2 regions of the Stenotrophomonas sp. YJH_SMC_91 genome follow, and region 1 is predicted to be linked to the other one. Evidence: riboswitches for the same ligand, from Rfam matches in the RefSeq annotation. Region 1 holds a riboswitch; the other holds the start of a gene.
The links. Region 1 has a riboswitch for glycine ahead of gcvP (aminomethyl-transferring glycine dehydrogenase). Riboswitches for the same ligand answer to the same signal wherever they lie in the genome.
Positions count from the first base shown of each region.

Region 2: another riboswitch for glycine. It lies ahead of AC5P5X_RS08815 (trimeric intracellular cation channel family protein); the one in region 1 lies ahead of gcvP (aminomethyl-transferring glycine dehydrogenase).

Region 1 covers NZ_JCAFRT010000001.1:413,631-417,783, reverse strand. The annotation lists gene AC5P5X_RS01795 (siderophore-interacting protein) at 1-404, opposite strand, end outside; gene AC5P5X_RS01790 (multidrug effflux MFS transporter) at 545-1,771, opposite strand; glycine riboswitch at 2,071-2,173, shown strand; gene gcvP (aminomethyl-transferring glycine dehydrogenase) at 2,236-4,153, shown strand, end outside.
Region 2 covers NZ_JCAFRT010000005.1:71,266-75,418, forward strand. The annotation lists gene AC5P5X_RS08795 (NAD(P)/FAD-dependent oxidoreductase) at 1-812, shown strand, start outside; gene AC5P5X_RS08800 (hypothetical protein) at 904-1,359, opposite strand; gene AC5P5X_RS08805 (nuclear transport factor 2 family protein) at 1,365-1,796, opposite strand; gene AC5P5X_RS08810 (GIY-YIG nuclease family protein) at 1,868-2,143, opposite strand; glycine riboswitch at 2,184-2,273, shown strand; glycine riboswitch at 2,287-2,392, shown strand; gene AC5P5X_RS08815 (trimeric intracellular cation channel family protein) at 2,475-3,092, shown strand; gene AC5P5X_RS08820 (3-deoxy-7-phosphoheptulonate synthase) at 3,261-4,153, opposite strand, start outside.

The DNA.
Region 1 (4,153 bases):
CTGCTCCCGGCACAGTCGGCGTCCGGGGCCAGCAGCACCACGCGGTCGCCAGGGCGGGCGTGCATGGCCCAGCGCGAGGCGGGGCCGGTTTCGCCATGGATGACGAAATCGACGTCGACCTCGCCCTGCTCGGCGCGCAACTGGCGGATGGTGTAGGTACGCATCGGCGGGCGCTTGTCGTCCGGCAGGGCCCGGTAGCGTGGGTACCAGTCTTCACCGCTGGGGACCTGCGGCACCTCCTGGCCGGGCAAGGGGAAGAACACCTTGATGCGCTGGTCAGGGCCTTCGGTCTTCATCCGCGCCACGTCGGCACCGGTGAACACCATGCGGTCAAGGGAAGGGGAAAGAACGCGGCGCTCCTTCAGCGCCACCTCGAACAGGCGGTAGGTCTGCTGCGCAGCCATGGGGAACCTCATGCAACGACATCGGATTGGCTGGCTGTCGTGCATCCACGCACCGGCTGGCTGGAGTGCCCAGCCTAGTCCGGTCGTTCCTCTTCGCAAGCGTTGCGGGCAAAGCGGCCGGCCCTACCCCTGCGCGCTGCTCAATGGCCCGTGCAGGCCGCCTGTGCCGCGCGTTCACGCTGGTGTTCCCAGTACCAGAACACGAAGCCGGCGGCGAAGAACGCGGCCTGCCCCAGCGCCAGGTGCAGCGGGCTGGCGCTGAGCAGCGGCGACACCACGCCGGCCACCACCGTGCTGATCATCAGCTGCACGAAGGCCTGCAGCGACGAGGCCAGGCCGCGCTGGTGCGGGTACATGTCCAGCACCGCCAGCGCCAGGATCGGGAAGATCAGCGCCATGCCCATGCCACCCAGGAAGATCGGCAGCACCGCCCACGGCAGCACGAACTGCGGCGACAGCGCCACGTAGCCGACATTCAGCAGCACCGACAGCGCACACAGGCCGAAACCAATGGACACCTGGCGGGTGGGCGTGGTGTGCCCGGCCATGCGCCCGGACAGGAACGAGCCGGTGGTCATGCCGCCGATGGTGGGGATGAACAGCCAGGCAAAACCACCCTCGCCCAGATGCAGGTGCTGCATCACGAACACCGGCGCCGAGGAGATGTACAGGAAAATGCCGCCGAAACCGATGCTGCCGGCCAGCGCCAGGCGCAGGAACCGCGGGTTGAAACCGATGCGCACGTAATCACGCAGCAGCACGCGCGGCGACAACGGCACCCGTGCCTCCACCGGATGGGTTTCCGGCAGGTAGCGTGCGGTGGCCGCCAGCAGGAGCAGCGCAAACACCACCAGGAACCAGAAAATCAGTGGCCAGCCGGCGCCACTGAGCAGGATCCAGCCGCCAATGATCGGTGCGATGGCCGGAGCGATGCCGAACAGCATCGATACCTGGCTCATCAGGCGCTGCGCATCGTGGCCGTGGTACAGGTCGCGGATCACCGCGCGGCCGACGATCATGCCGACGCCTGCTGACAGGCCCTGCAGCGCACGGAACGCCAGCAGCGTGGTCAGGTCGGTGGACAGCGCGCAGCCGACCGAAGCGCCGACGAACACCACCAGGCCACCGAGGATCACCCGCTTGCGGCCCCAGGCGTCGGACAGCGGACCGTGCGCCAGGCTCATCAGGCCGTAGAACAGCAGGTACACGCTGATGGTCTGCTGCACCGCCACTTCGTCCACCGCCAGGCGCTGGGCCAGCTGCGGGAACGCGGGGAAGATGGTGTCGATCGAGAACGGACCGAACATGGCCAGGCCGGCGAGCAGCAGGGCCATGCGGCGGGTGGAGGGAGCAACAGCGGCGGTCATGGGAAAGGCGTCCGGCAGGGCCATGCGCGGCACGCACGGCGGGCGCCGGTCCCCTGCAGCAGGGACGGCGCCAGATGAATTCGGGTATCCGCCCATCATAGGTGGGGAATGCGCCTGATGCCATGCAGCAGTGCACAAAACGCACGGACGGGCCATCGGCCATTCAGGCGCGGCCGCCAGGTCCGAAGGCGGCCGCCGCGCCCGCAACGGGCTATAATCGGCGGGCAACACGGTGGGAGAAGCGGAACACCGCTGCCGAAGGCGCAACGCCCGTAATCGCTCAGGCCCGATACCACCCGTAACACAACTCTGGAGAGACCGGTTCGATCCGGCGCCGAAGGGGCACGAAGCTGCGGTCCGCCGCGCTTTTAAACTCTCAGGCAAAAGGACAGAGGGGCGCCCCGCAGACCGCCGACCGGCGGCTTGTGCCCGTGCGTGTGCCCTTTCCTGACGGATCCTTCGCCATGTCCCAGAACACCCCTTCCCTGCGTGAGCTCGAGCACCACAACGCGTTCGTCGAGCGCCACATCGGCCCCAACGACGCCGAGATCGCGCAGATGCTCGACGTCGTCGGCCACGCGTCGCTGGATGCGATGACCGACGCCATCGTGCCGGCCAAGATCAAGTCGCCGGCACCGCTGGCACTGCCGGAGTCGATGACCGAAGTGCAGGCACTGGCGAAGATCCGTGCGATCGCCGACAAGAACACCGTGCTGCGCAGCTTCATCGGCCAGGGTTACTACGGTACCCACACGCCGAACGTGATCCTGCGCAACATCCTGGAAAACCCGGCGTGGTACACCGCCTACACCCCGTACCAGGCGGAAATCTCGCAGGGCCGCATGGAAGCGCTGATCAACTTCCAGACCCTGTGCGCCGACCTGACCGGCATGGAAATCGCCAACGCCTCGCTGCTGGACGAAGCCACCGCCGCCGCCGAAGCGATGACCCTGGCCAAGCGTTCGGCCAAGTCGAAGTCGGACACCTTCTTCGTGCACGACGCCGTGCACCCGCAGACCCTGGAACTGCTGCGCACGCGCGCCGAGCCGATGGGCATCGTGCTGCGCGTCGGCACCCCGGCCGAAGCGCTGGAGTCGGAAGCCTTCGGCCTGCTGCTGCAGTACCCGGATACCTTCGGCCAGGTCGGCGACTACAAGGCGCTGGTCGACGCTGTGCACGCACGTGGCGGCCTGGTGGCCGTGGCCACCGACCTGTTGGCACTGACCCTGCTGGCCGCCCCGGGCGAATGGGGCGCGGACATCGTGGTCGGCAACAGCCAGCGTTTCGGCGTGCCGTTCGGCTTCGGTGGCCCGCACGCCGCCTTCATGGCCTGCCGTGACGCCTACAAGCGCTCGATGCCGGGCCGCCTGATCGGCGTTTCGATCGATGCCCAGGGCAACCCGGCCTACCGCCTGACCCTGCAGACCCGCGAACAGCACATCCGCCGCGAGAAGGCCACCTCCAACATCTGTACCGCGCAGGTGCTGCTGGCGGTGATGGCCTCGATGTACGCCGTTTACCACGGCCCGGAAGGCCTCACCCGCATTGCCCGCCGCACCCATCGACTGGCCTCGATCCTGGCCGCAGCGCTGCGCAATGCCGGCGTGAAGGTCGGTGGCGACTTCTTCGACACCCTGCACGTCACCGGCGTGCATGCCGATGAAATCCATGCCAAAGCACGCGCCACCGGTTACAACCTGCGCGCGATCGACAGCGACTCGGTCGGCATCAGCCTGGACGAGACCACCACCCGCGCCGACATCGTCGCCGTGGCTGCGGTGTTCGGTGCCTCGCTGGACGTCGACGCGCTGGATGCCAGCACCGCCGACGCGCTGCCGGCCGGCCTGCTGCGCCAGTCCGCGTTCCTGACCCACCCGGTGTTCAACACCCACCACAGCGAGCACGAACTGCTGCGCTACCTGCGTTCGCTGGCCGACAAGGACCTGGCGATGGACCGCACGATGATCCCGCTGGGTTCGTGCACCATGAAGCTCAACGCCACCGCCGAGATGATCCCGGTGACCTGGCCGGAGTTCTCGCAGATCCACCCGCTGGTGCCGGCCGACCAGGCGCTGGGCTACAAGGAACTGATCGACACGCTGGAAGCGATGCTGGTCGAATGCACCGGCTACGACGCGGTCAGCCTGCAGCCGAACTCCGGCGCACAGGGCGAGTACGCCGGCCTGCTGGCGATCCGCGCCTACCACCGCTCGCGCGGCGAAGGCCACCGCGACATCTGCCTGATCCCCGATTCGGCGCACGGCACCAACCCGGCCTCGGCGCAGATGTGCGGCATGAAGGTGGTGGTCACCAAGACCGATGCCAACGGCAATGTCGATGTTGAAGACATCCGCCTCAACGCCGAGAAGTACAGCGACCGCC
Region 2 (4,153 bases), on a different contig from region 1:
CCGCATGGCTGAGCTTCGCGGTGGTCGGTGGCGGTCCCACCGGTGTTGAACTGGCCGGCACCCTGGCCGAGATCGCGCGGCATACGTTGCGCAACGAATTCCGCCACATCGACCCGGCCAGCGCCAAGGTGCGGCTGGTCGAGGCCGGCCCGCGCGTGCTGTCCTCCTTCCCGGAAGTACTTTCGCTGAAAGCACGCCGCCAGCTGGAAAAGCTGGGCGTGGAAGTGCTGACCGGTACCCCGGTGAGCGACATCGACAGCCAGGGCTTTACGCTCGGTGACCAGTTCATACCGGCCCGCACCGTGGTCTGGGCCGCCGGCGTGGCCGCTTCACCGCTGGCGCGCACGCTGGACGTGCCGCTGGACCGCGCCGGCCGCGTGCCGGTGCAACCGGACCTGACCCTGCCCGATCACCCGGAGCTGTTCGTGGCCGGTGACCTGGCCGCACTGAGCCAGGCCGACGGCAAGCCGGTACCCGGCGTGGCACCCGCTGCCAAGCAGATGGGCAAATACGTGGCCGAGGTGATCCGCTCACGCCTGCACGGCAAGCCCGAGCCCGGCCCGTTCAAGTACGCCGACTACGGCAACCTGGCCACCATCGGTCGCATGGCCGCGATCGTGCACCTGGGGCGCCTGCAGCTGTCGGGCGTGCTGGCCTGGTGGTTCTGGCTGGCCGCGCACGTGTTCTTCCTGATCGGCTTCCGCAACCGCATCGTAGTGCTGCTGAACTGGGCCGTGGCGTACTGGAGCTACCAGCGCAGCGCGCGCATCATCTTCGGTGATGACCAGGAAGACCGGCGACCCCGACGGTAGTGCCGGCCGCTGGCCGGCTGCCGCGCGGTCCGTCCCCTCTCCGCAGGAAAGGGCTCTGACTCCGTCAACATCATCCATGCATGGCGTGGATCTACCGCTTCATCGGGCCGCCGGGCACCCGCCGTTTCGACCATGCGCGGCAGAAGTCCTCCTTCCTTGCGGTGTCGGCAATCTGCGCGGCACTCCAGTTGCGGGTAATCCAGATCGTCAGTGCCGTGCTGCTCAGATGCCAGCGCAGCATGTCGTGCCGTGGCTGCCGCCAAAGATGGCGGCGGGCAATCCAGAACGCCTCCCGTTCCACCTCTGGCACCTTCTTCTTCATCGCGTCGTCGTAGAAGAACTGCGCGGCGAAACTCCAGGGATTCATCGGCTGAAATCCTGTTCGCGGTTCACTGCTGCACGCAGCCACACCACTGGGCGCACGGTCTGCTGGCTTCGGCCAACCGCCCACCAGGGCAAGCCCGAGCAGGTACAGCAGGCCAGGCAGCAGTGCGATGCCGGCGGCCAGTACGACGACGGAGACCCATGCCTTACCGGCGGCACGCATCGTGCTCACTTCGCCTTCGGTTTCGGGTACCACAACGCGTTGACGATGACCCAGCGCTGGTCGAAGCGCCCCATGTGGAAGTAATCGACGAACCACGGCGTTTCCAATCGCACCGAGGCGGCATTGCCGGTCACGTCCAGCACCGTGCAGCGGCGGTCCCATTGATCCTTCGGGGTTTTCAGTGCGCCCTGCTTTGTCAACGAGACCAGTTCTTCCTTCGACATGCGGCGCAGGCCCAGCCGCTCGTCGGGCGTATCGCCGAGGACCGCGCGCTTGGCCAGGTCCGGGTGCAGGGAGCGGGCGACGCGCTGCGGGTCGGCCTCCAGCTGGCCGTCGACGTAGTCATGGCAGGTGGCTTCGATGGCCGCGAGGGTGGCCGGGTCGGCAGCGGGACTGGTTGACGCGGAGAGAGCGAACAACAGGGCGACGGTGGACATCCGGGTCTCCAGCGCTGAGGGCTGGGCGATCATCGCATGGCGGCACAGAGGCATCCATGTATGCCATGGATCTACAGGGACCCGGCATCCACCGCCTGCAGCCAGGCCAGCTTGCGTTCCCGCGGCTGCTGCTTGAGCTGCCATTCGGCCCGCGAGGCGGCGGCCCGGTCCGGGTACTCGCGCACGGCCAGCACCCGCAGCGGCGGCCGGGCCCGGGTGTAGCGCGCGCCCTTGCCAGCCTGGTGGGCGGCGAAACGCGCGTCCACGTCGGTGCTGATGCCGGCGTAATAGCTGCCATCGCGGCATTCGAGCAGGTACAGGAACCACGGGCGGAGGGACGGGGCCATGCCCGGATTATGCCGTGCTGCACTGCAGCGGATATACTGGCGCCCGAATGCAGGAGAGAGGCGCCGCGCTGGCGCCCGCCGAAGGCGCAGGCTCCCATGATCGCTCAGGCCGGTGGGCCGGAATCCCACCAACCATGCATTCGACTCGCCGAGCTGGAGAGAGGTCACCGGGCATGCCCGGGACGATCCGCCGAAGGGGCACGCGGCCCATGCCGCTGAACTCTCAGGCAAAAGGACAGCGGGAGCGGCACCGGTCATCGTCATTCCGTCATTGCGCAGGCAATGGCGGCGTCCGCGCATGGCCGGCCCCACCGCGCCCGGAGCCTGCCCCATGTTGCTGTCCATCATCTACCTGATCGCCATTTCCGCCGAAGCCATGACCGGCGCGCTGTCCGCCGGCCGCCGCCGCATGGACCTGTTCGGCGTGGTCATGATCGCCTGCGTCACCGCACTCGGTGGTGGTTCACTGCGCGACATCCTGCTCGGCCACTACCCGCTGGGCTGGGTGAAGCATCCCGAGTACCTGGGGTTCACCGTGTGCGCGGCGCTGATCGCCACCTGGGTGGCGCGCTGGATGCACCACTTCCGCCGCACCTTCCTGGTGCTCGATGGCCTGGGCCTGATCGCCTTCACCCTGATCGGCTGCTCGATTGCGCGCGAAGCCGGCCATGCGATGCCGATCGTGCTGATCGCCGGCATGCTGACCGGCGCGTTCGGCGGCGTGCTGCGCGACATCCTCTGCAACGAGGTGCCGCTGATCTTCCAGAAGGAGCTGTACGCGATCATCGCGCTGCTGACCGGCGCGGCCTACCTGTTGCTGCTGCACTGGGGCGTGGCCGACGCCACCGCGATCCTGTGCTGCCTCGGCGGCGGCTTCGCGCTGCGCCTGCTGGCGATCCACTACCGCTGGGAAATGCCGAAGTTCGTGTACCACGACGAAGTGCATTGAGGTTCGCGCGGCGGAATCCGCACCACCCCGGCGATGTACCTGGCGCTGTCGCTCATGCGCAGCGCCAGGCGCATCGCCGGTGCAGATGGGCCGGTCTCCAACTCCGACCGGCCCTGATCGCGGCCGCACCCCCGCAGGCGCTGGCCGCCATCCACACACGTGCCGCACTCAAGCGGCTTCGGACACCTTCACTTCGCGACGGGCGCGCACGGCCGCGGCCAGTCGCTCCAGCACCGTCACGGTGGTGTCCCAGTCGATGCAGCCATCGGTGATGCTCTGCCCGTAGACCAGCGGTTGGCCTTCCACCAGTTCCTGGCGACCACCGATCAGATGGCTCTCGATCATCACACCGACGATGCGCTGTTCACCGTCTTCCAACTGAACGGCGATGTCCTCGATCACCTTCGGCTGGTTGTCCGGGTTCTTCAGGCTGTTGGCATGGCTGGCGTCGATCATCAGGCGGGTCGGCAGCTTGGCCTTGGCCAGCGCCTGGCAGGCCTCGGCGACGCTGCCCGCATCGTAGTTCGGCTGCTTGCCGCCGCGCAGGATCACATGGCAATCCGGGTTGCCGGTGGTCGACACGATGGCGGTGCCGCCCTGCTTGGTGACCGACAGGAAGTGATGCGGATTGGAGGCCGCACCCACCGCGTCGGCGGCGATCTTTACGTTGCCATCGGTGCCGTTCTTGAAACCAACCGGGCACGACAGTCCCGAGGCCAGTTCGCGATGCACCTGGCTTTCGGTGGTGCGCGCACCAATGGCACCCCAGGCCACCAGATCGGCAATGTACTGCGGCGAGATCACGTCGAGGAACTCGACGCCGGCCGGCAGGCCCAGCTTGTTGATGTCGCGCAGCAGGCCACGGGCAATGCGCAGGCCCTTGTCGATCCTGAAGCTGCCATCCAGGTCCGGGTCGTTGATCAGGCCCTTCCAGCCCACCGTGGTGCGCGGCTTCTCGAAGTACACGCGCATCACGATTTCAAGTTCCCCGGCCAGCGCGTCACGCAGCGGCTTCAGGCGCTGGGCGTACTCGATGGCGGCCTTCGGGTCGTGGATCGAGC